One region of the Streptosporangium sp. NPDC049078 genome, then DNA from elsewhere that is predicted to be linked to it. Evidence: riboswitches for the same ligand, from Rfam matches in the RefSeq annotation. Region 1 holds a riboswitch; the other holds the start of a gene.

Evidence for each region. Region 1 has a riboswitch for glycine ahead of gcvT (glycine cleavage system aminomethyltransferase GcvT). Riboswitches for the same ligand answer to the same signal wherever they lie in the genome.
Region 2: another riboswitch for glycine. It lies ahead of gcvP (aminomethyl-transferring glycine dehydrogenase); the one in region 1 lies ahead of gcvT (glycine cleavage system aminomethyltransferase GcvT).

Annotation. Positions count from the first base shown of each region.
Region 1 is NZ_JBEZEL010000015.1:102,179-110,445, forward strand. It holds gene AB0B90_RS25735 (hypothetical protein) at 1-1,116, opposite strand, end outside; gene AB0B90_RS25740 (L-serine ammonia-lyase) at 1,258-2,634, opposite strand; gene gcvH (glycine cleavage system protein GcvH) at 2,707-3,096, opposite strand; gene gcvT (glycine cleavage system aminomethyltransferase GcvT) at 3,093-4,184, opposite strand; glycine riboswitch at 4,218-4,312, opposite strand; glycine riboswitch at 4,313-4,411, opposite strand; gene AB0B90_RS25755 (gamma-glutamyl-gamma-aminobutyrate hydrolase family protein) at 4,485-5,180, opposite strand; gene AB0B90_RS25760 (3-oxoacyl-ACP reductase) at 5,328-6,095, opposite strand; gene AB0B90_RS25765 (aldehyde dehydrogenase family protein) at 6,110-7,456, opposite strand; gene AB0B90_RS25770 (glutamine synthetase family protein) at 7,459-8,267, opposite strand, start outside.
Region 2 is NZ_JBEZEL010000017.1:191,881-200,147, forward strand. It holds gene AB0B90_RS28465 (TetR/AcrR family transcriptional regulator C-terminal domain-containing protein) at 1-316, shown strand, start outside; gene AB0B90_RS28470 (DUF5999 family protein) at 726-917, shown strand; gene AB0B90_RS28475 (alpha/beta family hydrolase) at 925-1,557, opposite strand; gene AB0B90_RS28480 (hypothetical protein) at 1,704-2,054, shown strand; gene AB0B90_RS28485 (tetratricopeptide repeat protein) at 2,218-3,000, opposite strand; gene gcvP (aminomethyl-transferring glycine dehydrogenase) at 3,136-5,991, opposite strand; glycine riboswitch at 6,171-6,263, opposite strand; gene AB0B90_RS28495 (MerR family transcriptional regulator) at 6,279-6,899, opposite strand; gene AB0B90_RS28500 (bifunctional nuclease family protein) at 7,044-7,514, opposite strand; gene AB0B90_RS28505 (MerR family transcriptional regulator) at 7,594-8,267, opposite strand, start outside.

The sequences.
Region 1 (8,267 bases):
GAAGGGCCGCACGGTGTCGGGGAAGACGTAGGCGCTCTGCGGGCCGGGAGCCGGGTAGACGCGCCGGGTCCAGTCGAAGATGTGGGCCGCGTCCTCCAGGCCCGCCCGCAGGAAGTCGAGCGGCTGGGCCATGATCGCCTGGGTGGCGAAGGCGCCCGCGAGGGCGTCGCGCTCGGCCCAGCTGCCCTTGACCTTGTTCAGCGGCGACTCGCCGTCCCAGATGTAGACGGGTGGCGCCGCGCGCTGCCCCAGCGGCTCGACGGGGCACAGGGCCGCCTCGGGGCCGGTCGGCTGGATCGCGGCGCAGTCGGCGAAGGTCATCGTCCGGGCCCAGAGGAAGGTGTTTCCCCTGGTCAGAGCGAAACTGCCGTGCTCGGCCCTGAACCAGGCCGCGTACGAGCCCAGGCCGATCGCGGCGGCGAGCGTCGCGGAGAGGACCGCCCGCCACCCGGCTCGGCGGATCACCATGCAGACCAGCGCCACGGCGATGAGCGGCAACCCGATCGTGCGGGTGACGGTCGCCGCGGCGAGCAGCGCCCCGGCCAGCGCGGCGACCCACGCCGCCGGGCGTCGCCGCCACAGCAGCAGCGTGACCGCGAGCACCGCGAGGAACTGGAAGAGCAGGTCCGCCATGACGAGGTGTTCGAGCTGGATCTGGTAGGCGTCGAACAGCACCGGCAGCGCGGCGAGCGTCGCACCCCACCCCGGCAGCCCGCCCAGCCTGCGCAGCAGCAGGTAGACGCAGACGGCCACGGCCAGTCCGAGCAGGTGCTGCACCGCGACCACCGCGGGGATGCTGGACAGCGGCTTGAGGATCCACAGGAACAGCGAGTAACCCGCGGGACGGGACTCCAGGGGGCGGGGGGCGAGCCCGGCGTTCAGGTAGACGAAGGAGTCGGCCCAGAACCACAGGGCGGGCCGGTAGCCGAGCATGGCGAGGAGGCGCAGGCCGCCACCCGCGAGCAGGGCGGTGATGAAGAGCCAGTGCGACCCGAGGAAGCGGAGCGCCCGCAGGGAGCGGGAAGGAGTCTCCGGAGCAGGAGAGCGGCGGGAGCGGCGGGAGCGGCTTGCCGGGGGCGTTCCCGTGACCACCGCGACCTCCCGAATCCCGCGCATGGCCACCCAGCATAGGCGTGGGATCGGAGGAGGCTGCACGTGATGCGAAATTTGGTAGCGATCGAGTTGTATGTCGTCAAGGTTCCGCAGTCCCGAGTCTCCCGCGCGCCCGTCAGAGGCCCCACCGCCCAAACCCCGGGGTCAGCACTCGATGACGTTCACCGCGAGCCCTCCCCGGCTGGTCTCCTTGTACTTGTCGAGCATGTCGCGGCCGGTGTCGCGCATCGTCTTGATGGCCTTGTCCAGCGAGACGAAGTGGCGGCCGTCGCCGCGCAGCGCGATCCTGGCGGCGGCGATGGCCTTGATCGAGGCGACCGCGTTGCGCTCGATGCACGGGATCTGCACCAGGCCGCCGATCGGGTCGCAGGTGAGCCCCAGGTTGTGCTCGATGCCGATCTCGGCGGCGTTCTCGACCTGCTCGGGGGTGCCGCCCATCACCTCGGTGAGCCCGGCGGCGGCCATCGAGCAGGCCGAGCCGACCTCGCCCTGGCAGCCGACCTCGGCGCCCGAGATGGAGGCGTTCTCCTTGAACAGCACGCCGATCGCCCCGGCGGTGAGCAGGAAGCGGATCACGCCCTCGTCGTCGGCGTCCTTCGTGAAGCGGTCGTAGTAGGTGAGCACGGCCGGGATGATGCCCGCGGCGCCGTTGGTGGGCGCGGTGACGATCCGGCCGCCGGCGGCGTTCTCCTCGTTGACCGCGAGGGCGAAGAGCGAGACCCAGTCCATCGTCTGCAGCGAGTCCTTTTCTCCCGACTCGCTGCGCAGCTGCCGGTGGAGCTGGTGGGCGCGGCGGCGGACCTTCAGTCCGCCGGGCAGCATGCCCTCCTTGTCGATGCCGCGCCGCACGCACTCGCTCATGACCTGCCACAGGACGAGCAACCGGTCGCGAACCTCGGCCTCGGTGCGGCCGAACGCCTGCTCGTTCTCCAGCATCAGCCCGGAGATGGACAGCCCGGTCTCCGCGCACTGGGCGAGCAGTTCGGCGGCCGTGGTGAAGGGGTGGGGCAGGACGGTGTCGTCGGCTTTGATCCGGTCGGCACCGGTGGCGTTCTCGTCGACGACGAAGCCGCCGCCGACCGAGTAGTAGACCTTCTCGCGGACCGTCTCGCCGGACTCGGACAGGGCGGTGAAGCGCATTCCGTTGGGGTGGCCGGGGAGCGAGATCTTGCGTTCGAAGACGAGGTCCTCGCCGATGACGAAGGGGATCTCGCGCGAGCCGTACAGGGAGATGGTGCCCGACTCGCGCATGGCGGCGAGCCGTCCCTCGACCGCGTCGACGTCGACGAGCTCGGGCTTCTCACCGGACAGGCCGAGCAGCACGGCCTTGTCGCTGCCGTGCCCCTTGCCGGTCAGGCCCAGCGAGCCGTACAGGACGGCGCGCACCCTTGCCGTCTTCTCCAGGAGCCCGTCCTGGTGGAGGCCGCGGGCGAACTTGTGGGCGGCGGCCATCGGGCCGCCGGTGTGCGAGCTGGACGGGCCGATTCCGATCTTGAAGAGATCGAAGACGCTGATCGTCATCTGAATCCTTCCAGCGTGGACGGCCACGCGCGCCCTCCGGCGCGCGTGACCGTGACGCGAGGGGGGAAAGGCTTAGGACTCACCCGAGGTGAGCGCGGCGTACTCCTCGGGCGACAGCAGGTCGTCGGCGGAGCCCTCAAGACGTACGCGGAACAGCCAGCCCTCACCGTAGGAGTCGCTGTTGACCAGCGAGGGGTCGTCCACGACGGCCTGGTTGACCTCCACGACCTCGCCGTCGACCGGCGCGAAGATGTCGCTCACCGACTTGGTCGACTCGACCTCGCCGACGGCGTCACCGGAGGCGACCGTCGCGCCGACCTCGGGCACCTGCACGTAGACCACGTCACCCAGCGCCTCGGCGGCGTAGGCGGTGATGCCCACGGTGAGGGTGAGGCCGTCATCGATGCCGGAGATCCACTCGTGTTCCTTGGTGTAGTGCAGGTCCTCGGGAATGCTGCTCATTTTTTCCTCCTGTAGAAAGGCAGTGCGACGACCTCGACCGGCTCGTGGCTGCCCCTGATGTCGACGGCCAGTCCTGACGACAGGCCGTTGTCCACGTAGGCCATCGCGATGGGCCTGCCCAGTGACTGGGAGGGCGCCCCGCTGGTGACCTCGCCGACGACCGCGCCGTCACCGGCGACCACCACCGGATACCCGTGCCGGGGCACCCTGCGGCCGGTCGCGACGAGGCCGACCAGGCGGCGGGACGGCGGGACGTCCTTGAGGGATTCGAGGGCGGCCCGGCCGACGAAGTCGCCCGGTTTGTCAAACCTCACCACACGGCCCAGCCCGGCGTCGAACGGGGTCAGGGCGGCCGACAGCTCGTTGCCGTACAGCGGCATCCCGGCTTCCAGCCGGAGGGTGTCGCGGGCGGACAGGCCCGCGGGGATCAGGCCGTGCGGCGCGCCCGCCTCGGTGAGGGCGGCCCAGAGCGGCTCGGCGTCCTCGGCCGCGACGAACAACTCGAAGCCGTCCTCGCCGGTGTATCCCGTACGGGCGACGAGGGCCTCGCGACCGGCGACGACGGCGGGCAGACCGGCGTAGTACCTGAGCCCTTCGAGGTCGGCGTCGGTGAGCGAGCCCACGATCTCCGCGGAGCGCGGACCCTGGACCGCGACCAGCGCGTACCGCTCGGAGCGGTCCTCCACCGCGGCGTCGAAGCCCTTGGCGCGGCCGGTCAGCTCGGCGGCCACCCGGGGGTAGTTGGAGGCGTTGGCGACGACCATGAACTCGGCGGGGGCGAGCCGGTAGACGATCAGGTCGTCCAGCACGCCGCCCTCGGCGTCGACGATCATCGTGTAGCGGGCGCGGCCGGGCTCCAGCGCGGAGAGGTGGCCGACCAGCGCGTAGTCGAGGGCTTCGGCGGCCTGCGGCCCCGTCACGAAGATCTCCCCCATGTGGGAGAGGTCGAACAGGCCGGCCGCCTGGCGGACCGCGTTGTGCTCGGCCGACTCGCTGCCGTAGCGGAGCGGCATCAGCCAGCCCGCGAAGTCGGTCAGCGTCGCGCCGAGGGACTCGTGCACGCCGCGCAGCGGCGTAGGTCGGGACATGTGCGCACCTCAGACAAGGGACAGATGAGAGCATCCTCCCCCTCTGTCGTGGGTGCCTGAGAGTTTCATCCGGGTTTTACCGGACTTTCACCTTCGGCGAGGTCGTGGGACCTGCTTTCCAGAGGGCACCTACCCGCACGGTCCTTTGCCTTGAGAGGTTCGCGGGGAGGGCTTGCTCCTTCAGGGGTCCTGGGCTGGGTGTCAGGACGCTCTCCCGCACGGGATTCATCGGTGTCATCGGCCAGCCTAACCGCCCGCACCGGCCGAGCGAAATCCCCTCGCGGCCCCGATCCGTGCCGGTCAGGGGGCGGCGTGCCGGACCAGCGCCTCGAACAGAGCCGACTCGTCGTCGGTCTCGGGGTGCCACTGGACGGCGACGGCGAAGGGGTGGCCGTCCACCTCCACGGCCTCGACCGTGCCGTCCTCGGCGTGGGCGGTCACGGTCAGGCCCTCGGCGAGCCGGTCGAGGGCCTGGTGGTGGTAGTGGGCCACCTCCACGGTCTCGGTCCCGAAGATCTTCGAGGTGTGGCTGCCGGGGGCGAGCCGCACCGGCATCCTGCCGTAGTGGCCGGGGGCCGGGGCGTGCCCGGCGTGGCCGACCACGTCGGGCAGGTGCTGATGGAGGCTGCCGCCCAGCGAGACGTTCAGGATCTGCATGCCCCGGCAGATCCCCAGGAAGGGGGTGCCCCGCTCCAGCGCCGCCTCGACCAGTCCCAGCTCGGCGTCGTCGCGGAACGGCCGGACGTAGCCGGTCCGCTCGTGCGGCTCCCGCCCGTACCGCTCGGGGCCGACGTCACCGCCTCCGGCCAGGATGAGCCCGTCCAGGCGTTCCACCAGCGCCGAGGGGTCGCCCGCCGGGGGCAGGATCACCGGCTGCCCGCCCGCGCGGGCCACGTGGTCGACGTAGTCGTACGGCAGGAGCGCGGTGGTCGTCTCCCAGACGGTGAAGCGCGCGGGCTCGACGTAGCAGGTGATGCCGATGACGGGACGGGACATGATCTCTTTCTTACGCGGACGCCGGGGACATGGGAGATGGGCCCACGTCCTCGCACGTTATCGGGGCCGGGGTATGGCCTGGGCAAATCCCGCCACCGCCGGTCGCGAAGGTGGCGGGGCGAGGTCTGCAGCGGGTCTACAGCGGGTCTACAGCGGGGTGACGTACGCGCCGGAGATGCCGCCGTCCACCAGGAACTCCGAGCCGGTGATGAAGCTCGCGTCGTCCGAGGCGAGGAACGCCACCGCGGCGGCGATCTCGGACGCCTCGGCGAAGCGGCCCACCGGGATGTGGACGAGCCGGCGCTGCGCCCGCTCGGGGTCCTTGGCGAACAGTTCCTGCAGCAGCGGCGTGTTCACCGGCCCCGGGCACAGCGCGTTCACCCGGATCCCCTCGCGGGCGAACTGCACGCCCAGCTCGCGGGACATGGCGAGCACCCCGCCCTTGGAGGCGGTGTAGGAGATCTGGCTCGTCGCCGACCCCATCACGGCGACGAACGACGCGGTGTTGATGATCGACCCCTTGCCCTGTCGCCGCATGTACGGGATGGCGTGCTTGCAGCACAGGTAGACCGAGGTGAGGTTCACCTCCTGGACCCGGCGCCAGGCGTCGATGCCGGTCTCCAGGATCGAGTCGTCCTCGGGCGGCGAGATGCCCGCGTTGTTGAACGCGATGTCCACGCTGCCGTAGGTGTCGAACGCGGTCTGGAACACCCGGGCGACGTCGTCCTCGTCGGTCACGTCGGCCCGCACGAACAACCCTCCGACCTCCTCGGCGGCCGCCGGACCGGTCGTCTCGTCCAGGTCCACGCACACGACGCGGGCGCCTTCCGCGGCGAACCGGCGCGCGGTGGCGAGGCCGATCCCGCTTCCGGCGCCGGTGATGACGGCGACCCTGTCCTGCAAACGTTCCTGCAAACGCAGCATCGCTTCTACTCCTCGGAAATGAAGACGTTCTTGGTCTCGGTGAACGCTGACAGGGCGTCGGGACCCAGCTCGCGGCCGAGGCCCGACTGCTTGAAGCCGCCGAACGGGGTCCAGTAGCGGACGCTCGAATGCGAGTTGACGCTGAGGTTGCCCGCCTCCACCGCTCTGGCGACCCGGAGTGCCCGGCCGACGTCGCGGGTCCAGATGGACCCGCTCAGGCCGTACGGGGTGTCGTTGGCGATCCGTACGGCGTCCGCCTCGTCGTCGAACGGCACCACCGACACCACGGGGCCGAAGATCTCCTCGGTGAACGCCCGGTCGCCGGCCGACCGGGGCGTCAGGACCGTCGGCGGGAACCAGAACCCCGGCCCCGACGGGCACACGCCCCGCAGGTGGGGCGGCTCGGTGACGAAGGAGGCCACCCGTTCCCTGTGCTCGGCGCTGATCAGCGGGCCCATCTCGGTGGCCTCGTCGCGGGGGTCGCCGACTCGGACGTTCAGCACCGCCTCGCCGAACCGCGCGAGGAACTCGTCGTGGACCGAGCGCTCGACCAGGATCCGGGAGCGCGCGCAGCAGTCCTGGCCCGCGTTGTCGAACACCGCGTACGGCGCGGTCGCCGCGGCCTTCTCCAGGTCGGCGTCGGCGAAGACCACGTTGGCGCTCTTGCCGCCCAGTTCCAGGGTGAGCCGCTTGACCTGTCCGGCGCAGGTGGCGGCGATCTGCTTGCCGACCTCGGTCGAGCCGGTGAACACGATCTTCGCCACCCCCGGGTGCTCGACCAGCCGGGCACCCGCGACCTCCCCGGCCCCCGGCAGGACCTGCAACACCCCCTCGGGCAGGCCGGCGGCCAGGGCCAGCTCGGCCACCCGCAGGGCGGTGAGCGGCGTCCACTCGGCGGGCTTGACGATCACGGTGTTGCCCGCGGCCAGTGCGGGGGCCGCCCCCCAGGTCATGATGACCATCGGGAAGTTCCACGGCACGATCACGCCGACGACGCCCAGCGGCTCCTTGAAGGTGACGTCGAGCCCGCCGGGCACCGGGATCTGCAGGCCGTGATCGCGCTCGGGCGCCCCCGCGTAGAAGTCGAGCACGTCGGCGACGTTGCCCGCCTCCCAGCGGGCGTTGCCGATCGTGTGCCCGGCGTTGGCGACCTCCAGCAGGGCGAGCTCCTCGGCGTGCTGGCGCACCAGCGAGGCGAAACGGCGCAGCAGCCGGGCACGGTCTCCCGGTGCGACGTTCCTCCAGTGCGCGAAGGCGCGCCGGGCACGCTCCACGGCCCTGTCGATCTCGGCGGCGTCGGCCATCTCGATCTCGGCGACCGCCTCTTCCGTCGCCGGATTGATGATCTTCACATTCACATCCGTTCGAATCCCCGGAAAAGCTCCCAGTCGGTCACCGCCGCGTCGAAGGCGGTGAGCTCGACCCGGGCGTTGTTCGCGTAGTGCGCCACGACGTCCTCACCGAAGGCGGCCGCCGCGAACTCGGAGGTCTCCCAGAGCTCCAGCGCGTCGCGCAGCGTGCTCGGCACGGTCTCCGCGCCCGAGGAGTAGGCGTTCCCCGTGAAGGCGTCCTCAAGCGGCAGCTCGTTCTCGACGCCGTGCAGGCCGGCCGCGATCAGCGCCGAGACCGCCAGGTAGGGGTTCACGTCGCCGCCGGGCACCCGGTTCTCGATCCGCAGCGAGGGGCCGTGGCCGACCAGGCGCAACGCGCACGTCCTGTTGTCCACGCCCCACTTGACCGCGGTGGGGGCGAAGCTGCCCTGCACGTACCGCTTGTAGGAGTTGATGTTCGGCGCGTACAGCAGGGTGAGCTCGCGCATCAGCGCGATCTGCCCGGCGATGAAGTGCGCTCCTGTCGCCGACAGCCCGTGCGGCCCGGAACCGGCCATCACCGGCTCCCCGCCCGCGTCCCTGAGCGAGATGTGGATGTGGCAGGAGTTGCCCTCGCGCTGGTTCGGCTTGGCCATGAAGGTGATCGCCATGCCCTCCTGGGAGGCGATCTCCTTGGCGCCGTTCTTGTAGATCGAGTGGTTGTCGCAGCTGGACAGGGCCTCGGCGAAGCGGAAGGCGATCTCGTGCTGGCCGAGGTTGCACTCGCCCTTGGCCGACTCGACGTACATGCCCGCGCCCTCCATGCCGAGCCTGATCCTGCGCAGCAGCGGCT
Region 2 (8,267 bases), on a different contig from region 1:
CGGGGTGCTGGCCCTCGCCCTGACCAAACCGCCGAGAGGCAGGGCGGCGATCGCGATCAGGGAGCAGACCGAGCAACTGGCCGAGGCGGGCCTGGCCGACCCGGCGGGGGCGGTACGCGCCCTGCGGGCCTACGTCTTCGGCGCGGTGGCGGTGGAGGTGCAGCAGTCGGGCTGGGCCGAGCCCCCGGGCGACGAGGACGAGCCCTGGCGCCCTCCGTCGAGGGGAGGCGGCAGCCCGGCGGCGGACACCGACTTCGAGCACGGGCTGGACGCGCTCCTGGCCGGCCTGGGCACGCGGGAGGGCAGGAGCCGCTAAGGGCCAGGCCAGGGGCGCGAGGGCCGGCATCGGGGCACGTCAGCAACTTGTAACCGATCGTTTACCCGCCAGGCGGCGTGTCGGACTTGGTTGAATGTGCTCATATGAGGCATGCTGTGTTATAGGTCACATCCCCCGACAAAGCCCTGACGGACTGGCCCTCTAGCAGTCCCAAACAGTCCTAACGGGCTATGTCGCCGAGGTGCGATCGATCGCACACTTGATCTACTTGATGTGCGACCCTCGCTCTGTTAGGGGTCGCATGGCCATATGTCAACATTCAGATGCTCGTCCCCGTCATACGTGGGAACGGAGACCCATCGGTGACGGTGCCGCCGGATGTCCGATGCCCACCCCCGTGCCCGGTGTGACACGGGCGAGCCGACACGAGAGATCCGGAGGCACGCCGATGTGCCCGCACGAGCCGTCCTGTCCGTCCGCCGACGCGCTGGACCGCGAAGCCGCCCGCACCATGGCGGCCCACCCCGAGCAGGGCTGGAGCCTGCTCTGCAACGGTGTTGTGCTGTTCGAGGACACCGGCGAGCTCCTCCCCGACGGTGCCGTCATCGAGCCGCACCGGCCACTGGCCGGCGTCGTCTGAAGACCCGTCACCCCCGACCGGTCACGCTGAGCGGGTCCACCGAGCCCGGCCGCATCCTCGTGTCGAGCCACTCGGCGACCACCTCGCCCACCCTGGTGGGACTCCTCCCGAGGTCGTGACCCTCTCCCGGCAGCACCACCAGGCGCGCGGCGTCCGCCGCCTCGGGCACGCCGAACGGGTCACGGTCTCCGCTCACCACCAGCACGTCCACACCCGCCGCACGCAGCTCCCCCGCGCGGGAGCGCTCCGGCTTCCTCGGCGGGTGCAGGGGGAAGGCCAGCGCGACGACCGCGTGGGCACCGACCCGCTCGGCCGTACGGCACGCGACCCTCGCCCCGTTGCTCCGCCCACCCTGCGCCAGCGGCAGCCCCGGATAGCGCCCGCGCAACCCCGCCACCAGCCTCTCCCACGCCTCGTCCTGCTTGACCGCCGACCCCGGCGCCCGGGCCCCGCGCACACGGAACGGCTGCAGCACCCGCGCGACCGTCCCGCCGATCGCCGTCACGGCGTCCCGCACGGCCAGCAGGTCCGGGGCGTCCACTCCCCCGGCCGAGCCGTGGGTGAGCACCAGCAGGAAGCGCGGGGCGGCCACCTCGTCGATCTCCACGAGGGCCGGGCCGTGCGGGGTCACGATCTCCAGGGGCCCGGCCGTGCCCGCCGGAAGCCTGGATTCCGCGGTGGTCCGCGGGGCGGACGCCTTCGCGAGGGGGGTGGAGTCGAAGGTGGACACGAATCTCGTCCTAACGGCTGATGCCCGGCGGCCGGGGGCGAGGGAACAATCGAAGCGTGCAGGACTACCAAGATATCCGCCAGGACATGCGCGCCACCATCGAGGCCCGGCGCGACCTCGGCCCGGAGTACGAGGCCGCGCTCGTCGACTCGTTCGTGTCACGTCTCGACGCGACCATCGCCCACCGGGTGCGCGCCGAGTTGCACGCCACCGGGGCGCCGGCGGCCAGGCCGCGCAGGAGCACGAACTCCTCGATCCCGATCGCCCTCGGTTCCATGGGCATCGGGATCCCGCTCACCGCCATCGCCGCGCAGAACGCCGGCACCGCCGGACTGCTGCTCGCCTGGGGCGGAATCGTCGCGATCAACTTCGCCCACGCCCTGAGCCGCTGGCGGGAGCGCGACTGACGGCGAGGGCGCCGCGGGAACGGGGAGACACCTCCCCTGTGGTCCCCTGTGGATCCGCCACTCCCGGACAGTGTCCGGCCCGGCCCCATCGGCCCGGCGTCCGCCCGACGTCCGCCCACAGGGCGACCGCCGCTCCGCGCACGGCCCCCGAAGTCGCCGGACCTCAGAGATCCCGGTCGAGGCGCAGGCGGACCTCACCGGCGAGGTCCTCGTCGGCGCTGTCCAGACCGTAGCGCCACACCCGCTCGGCGTCCTCGTCGCGCCCCCTGAGCGGAAGGGTGCGCGCCAGGAGCTCGATGGCCAGCGCACCGGTCTCCACGTCTCCGCCCTCCTCGATCGCGCCGGAGAACTCGGCGCAGGCCATCTCCAGATGAGCGATGCCGAGCATCACCCTCAGTCTCGGCACCTCGGCCGCCTCCGGCACCGAGAGCGCCTCCAGGAGCACCTGCGCGGCCTCGGCCGGCTCGCCCTCCTCAAGGAACACCTCCGCCAGCCGCTGAGCGGCCCGAGGAGCGATCTCCGGGTCACGGGTGGCGAGCGCCTCGCGAAGCGACCGCTCGGCCTCCTCCTCGCCCGTGGCGAGCCGCGCGAGGGCCATGTGCGCCAGCGGGACATAGGCGGGATGGCCGACACCCAGCGCGGCCTGCCAGGCGGCGCGGGCCTGCTCCGCCAGGTCCTCCCTTTCGAAGCTCCCCGCGAGCAGGCAGGCGGCCTGGGCGGCGAACTCCGGGTGCCCGGTCGCCAGCGCGGTGCGCGCGGCCGCGCGGGAGCCCGGCACGTCTCCGCTCTCCTCGAGCACCACCGCGAGCCCCACCGCCGCCTGGGCCCTGTCGGGTTCGTCGGGATCGGCGACCAGCTCAGCGAAGATCGTGGCGGCGCCGTCGAGATCGCCCGACTCGGCCAGTCTTCGCGCGGCGTCCAAGGGACGGGTGTCCACCTCAGGCATGCATGATCCTTCCGGATACGGAGACGCCCCGAGCCTAACGACTCGGGGCCTCGTCCGTCCCCCCGCATTCCCGGCGGATATCACGGTTCGCGTGGGTTTCCCGGCTCTCGCGCGATGTCCACGAGGCCGGCGGGATCAGTCCTCGTACGCCTCCAGGGGAGGGCAGGAACAGACCAGGTTGCGGTCGCCGTAGGCCTGGTCGATACGGCGGACCGGCGACCAGTACTTGCCCTCGCGCACCGACGGCAGCGGGTAGGCCGCCTCGGTGCGGCTGTAGGGGTGGGCCCACTCGTCGACGACGAGGCTGTCGGCCGTGTGCGGGGCGTTGCGCAGCGGGTTGTCGGTCCTGTCGTACGCGCCGGAGGCGACCTTCGCGATCTCCTCGCGGATCGAGATCATCGCCTCGCAGAACCGGTCGAGTTCGGCCAGGTCCTCGCTCTCGGTCGGCTCGATCATCAGCGTTCCCGCCACGGGGAAGGACATGGTCGGGGCGTGGAAGCCGTAGTCGATGAGGCGCTTGGCCACGTCGTCGACCGTCACCCCGGTCTCCTTGGTGATCTGGCGCAGGTCGACGATGCACTCGTGGGCGACGAGGCCGCCGCGGCCGGTGTAGAGGACCGGGTAGTGGGGGCTGAGCCTGCGGGCCAGGTAGTTGGCCGACAGGATGGCCTGCTCGGTCGCCGCCTTCAGGCCGTCGGCGCCCATCATCCGGATGTAGGCCCAGGAGATGGGCAGGATGCCCGCCGAGCCGTACGGCGCGGCCGAGACCGGGCCGACCGCCGTACCCTCACGCAGCGGATGGCCGGGCAGATAGTCGGCCAGGTGGGCGCGGACCGCGACCGGGCCGACGCCGGGGCCACCGCCGCCGTGCGGGATGCAGAAGGTCTTGTGCAGGTTGAGGTGGGAGACGTCCGCCCCGAACTCCCCCGGCCTGGCCAGGCCGACCAGCGCGTTGAGGTTGGCGCCGTCGACGTAGACCTGCCCGCCGGCCTCGTGCACCAGCTCGCAGATCCGGACGATCGTCTCCTCGTACACGCCGTGCGTGGACGGGTAGGTCACCATGATCGCGGCAAGCTGCTCGCGGTGCTTGTCGATCTTCGCGACGAGGTCGTCGAGGTCGACGTTGCCCTTGTCGTCGCAGGCGACCACGGCCACGCGCATGCCGGCCATGACGGCGCTCGCGGCGTTGGTGCCGTGCGCGGACGAGGGGATCAGGCAGACGTCGCGGCCCGACTCTCCGCGCGCGGTGTGGTAGGCGCGGATCGCCAGCAGCCCGGCGAACTCCCCCTGCGAGCCGGCGTTCGGCTGAAGCGACACGGCGTCGTAGCCGGTGACCTCGGCGAGCCAGCGCTCCAGCTCCCCGATCAGCTCGATGTGGCCCGCGGCCTGGTCCTCGGGCGCGTAGGGGTGCAGCCCGGCGAACTCCGGCCAGGTGATCGGCTCCATCTCGGTGGTCGCGTTGAGCTTCATGGTGCAGGAGCCCAGCGGGATCATCGACCGGTCGAGCGCGATGTCCTTGTCCTGGAGCCTTCGCAGGTAGCGCAGCATGGCCGTCTCGGAACGGTGGCTGTGGAAGACCGGGTGGGTCAGGTAGTCGCTGACCCGCGCCAGCGCGGCGGGCAGCGCGTCGTGGGCGGCGGCGTCGAGGTCGGCCAGCACGGCGCCGCTGATCTCGAAGGCGGCCAGGACCTGCTCCAGGTGGAGCGGCTCGGTCTTCTCGTCGCAGGTGACGCCCACGTGGTCGGCGTCGACCAGGCGCAGGTTGACGCCGTTCTCGCGTGCCGTGGCGACGATCTCCTCGGCGCGGCCGGGCACCCTGGCGAGCACGGTGTCGAAGAAGGTGTCGTGCACGACCTCGACACCGCCCTGGCGCAGGCCCTCGGCGAGCACGACGGCGTGCCTGTGGGTGCGCCGTCCGATCCTGCGCAGGCCCTCGGGGCCGTGGTAGACGGCGTACATGCCGGCGATCACGGCGAGCAGCACCTGCGCGGTGCAGATGTTGCTGGTGGCCTTCTCGCGGCGGATGTGCTGCTCACGGGTCTGGAGGGCGAGCCGGTACGCGGGGCGTTTGTCGGCGTCCTGGGAGACGCCCACCAGGCGGCCCGGCAGCTGGCGCTGGAGACCGTCGCGGACCGCCATGTAGGCGGCGTGGGGGCCGCCGAAGCCGAGGGGGACGCCGAAGCGTTGCGAGGATCCGACGGCGATGTCGGCGCCGAGCTCGCCCGGCGCGGCCAGCAGGGTGAGGGCGAGCAGGTCGGCGGCGGCGACCACCTGGGCGCCGCGCGCGTGGGCGGCGTCGGCGACGGCGCGGAAGTCGCGGATCCTGCCGCTGGCGCCGGGATACTGCACGAGCACCCCGAAGCACTCGGGAAGCTCGGCGGTGAAGTCGCTCTCGACCAGTTCGATGCCGAGCGGCTCGGCGCGGGTGCGCAGCACCGCCTTGGTCTGCGGCAGCGCGTCGGCGTCGACCACGAACACCTTCGAGGGGCCGCGGCCGGCGCGGCGGGCCAGGGTCATCGCCTCGGCGGCGGCGGTGGCCTCGTCGAGCAGGGAGGCACCGGCGACGTCGAGGGCGGTCAGGTCGGAGACGACGGTCTGGAAGTTGATCAGGGCCTCCAGACGGCCCTGGGAGATCTCCGGCTGGTAGGGCGTGTACGCGGTGTACCAGCCGGGGTTCTCCAGGAGGTTGCGGCGGATGACGCCCGGAGTGATCGTGTCGTGGTAGCCCAGGCCGATCATCGAGGTGAGCACGGTGTTGCGCCCGGCGAGGACTCGAAGCTCCGCGAGGGCCTCGGACTCCCCGGCCGCCGGGGGCAGGCTCAGCCGCCCCGCGGAGCGGATCGCCTCGGGCACGGCCACCGCGACCAGGTCGGCCACGGAGGCGAATCCGACCGCCTCCAGCATGCGGGTCTGGCCGGCGTCGTCCGGCCCTATGTGGCGGGTGGAGAACGGCAGGGAGCCGAGTTCGCTGAGCGATGACAGGTCGGTCATGGTGAAGCCTCCCGGGACGGGGTGGAGACCGGCGCTGGGCGCGGGCGTATGCCTGGTCTCCCCCTCTGTCATCACGACCGTCTCACGCGTCGTGACCTGAGAGCTTCACCTACCCGTGACGGGAGGCTTGCACCGTCGGTGAGTCGCGCCTGGCCGGCGCGCCTGCTTTCCAGAGTTGCCTCGTCCGTGCGGTACCGGGTGCCTGAGAGATTCCGGGGAGGTTGCTCCTTCGGCGCCCCGCTCGCTGTCGGGGTCTCTCCCGCACAGGGTCAGCAGCGAGTCCGAGTTTACCCGGTTCGTCGTGCTCTGCGACGGCGGGCCAGCTCATCGGCCTGATGATCGCCTAAAGGGCCCTCGCTCGACTCCGCACGTTCGCCGGGCAGATCCGCGAGGGAGCCCTCCACCTCCTGCCACACCCGTCCCAGTGCTATGCCGAAGACTCCCTGGCCGCCCTGGAGGAGGTCGATCACCTCGTCGGGCGAGGTGCACTCGTAGACGCTCACCCCGTCGCTCATCAGGGTGATCCCGGCCAGGTCGTTGACGCCCCGGTCGCGCAGGTGCTGCACGGCGATGCGGATCTGCTGGAGGGAGACGCCGGTGTCGAGGAGCCGTTTGACGACCTTGAGCACCAGGATGTCGCGAAAGCCGTAAAGGCGCTGGGAGCCGGATCCGTGGGCGGCTCTCACGGTGGGCTCGACGAGGCCGGTGCGCGCCCAGTAGTCGAGTTGCCGGTAGGTGATGCCGGCCGCGGAACAGGCCGTCGGGCCCCGGTAGCCGATGTCGGCGGGCACCTTCACCGGTTGCCCGTCGAACAGCAGACCCTCTTCACCCGCGCGCTGACGTGCCGACTGGCGCCGTTTCGGGTCATCCTGATCGGCGTTTCTACCCTCGCCGCTGCTGACCGCCACGCGGACCTCCGGCTTTCTCTCATCCCACGGCCTGATCTGGGGGTTTACGCACGGCCGCAGGGTTCACATGCACCGTAGGACTGGGGCCAAGTCCAGTCAACGACCCCACTCGGCGCGTCGTGAAGCGTAAATGCACCGAAATTCCTACCCCGCGCGGCCGAAGTCCTCGGGCGTGATCGTGTCAAGGAACTCCCTGAACTTCTCCACCTCGTCCTCCTGGTCGTCGGGGATGATCACCCCCGCCTCCCGGACCACGTCCTCACTCGCGAAGATACGTGCGCCGGTGCGAAGTGCCAAGGCGATCGAGTCCGAGGGACGCGCGCTCACCTCCACCCCGTTGGAGAACACGAGATCGGCGAAGAAGATGCCGTCGCGCAGGGCGACGATGTTGACCGTGCTCAGCCGGACTCCGAGCCCTTCGAGCACGTCACGGAACAGGTCATGAGTGAGCGGCCGGGGTGGTGGTTCCTCGGCCTGGGCCATGGCGATCGCCGTGGCCTCTGTCATGCCGATCCAGATAGGCAGGTAACGCTCCCCATGCGTCTCTTTCAACAAGACGATCGGCTGGTTGGAGGGCATTTCAACTCGAACGCCCACGACCTCCATCTGCAACACGGGCTGCTCCGTCTTCGCTGGATTCCGACCGGTTTGTTCAACGTAACACTCGTGGGGGTACGAGTGCCTGGTCAGGCTCTCACCGACCCAGAGCCCCACGCACGCCGGAACGCAGCAGCGAGGCGTGCAATTCCAGCAGCAGGCCGGAAATCTCCCTCGCCGTCTCGTCGGCCTGGTCGATCGCGCCCGGCCCGCGACGGCGCAGCAGCGGGGCGACGGCCTGCTCCACCAGGCCCGCCTCGCGCTCGGCCGCGGCCTTGACCGCCCTCAGGTGGCGGGCGCGCAGGCCGAAGGCGGCGAGGGCTCCGACGCTGCGGGCCACGGCCAGCGCCTCGGCGTCGTAGTAGCGGGCCACCGCGGCCAGCAGGCCGTAGTCCTCAAGCTCGGCGAGGGTCTCCTCGTCGAGCTCGGCGGCGGCGATCAGCTCCTCGCGGGTGAGCCTGAGCTCGGGAGGCGCCTCGTCGGGGACGGCGCGCGGCCGGGCGGCCGGGCGCTCCTCGCGATCGGCCGCCTCCAGATGATCCTTGATCACTCGCAGCGGCAGGTAGCGGTCACGCTGCTCGCTGAGGATGTAACGGAGCCGCTCGACGTCGGCGTAGCTGAACTTGCGGTAACCGGAGGGACTGCGCTCCGGCTCGATCAACCCCTCGCCCTCCAGGAAACGAATCTTGGAGATGCTGACGTCGGGGAACTCGCCCTGCAGGAGGGCGAGCACCTCCCCGATGCTCATGTGCGCACGAGCGGCCTGCGAGC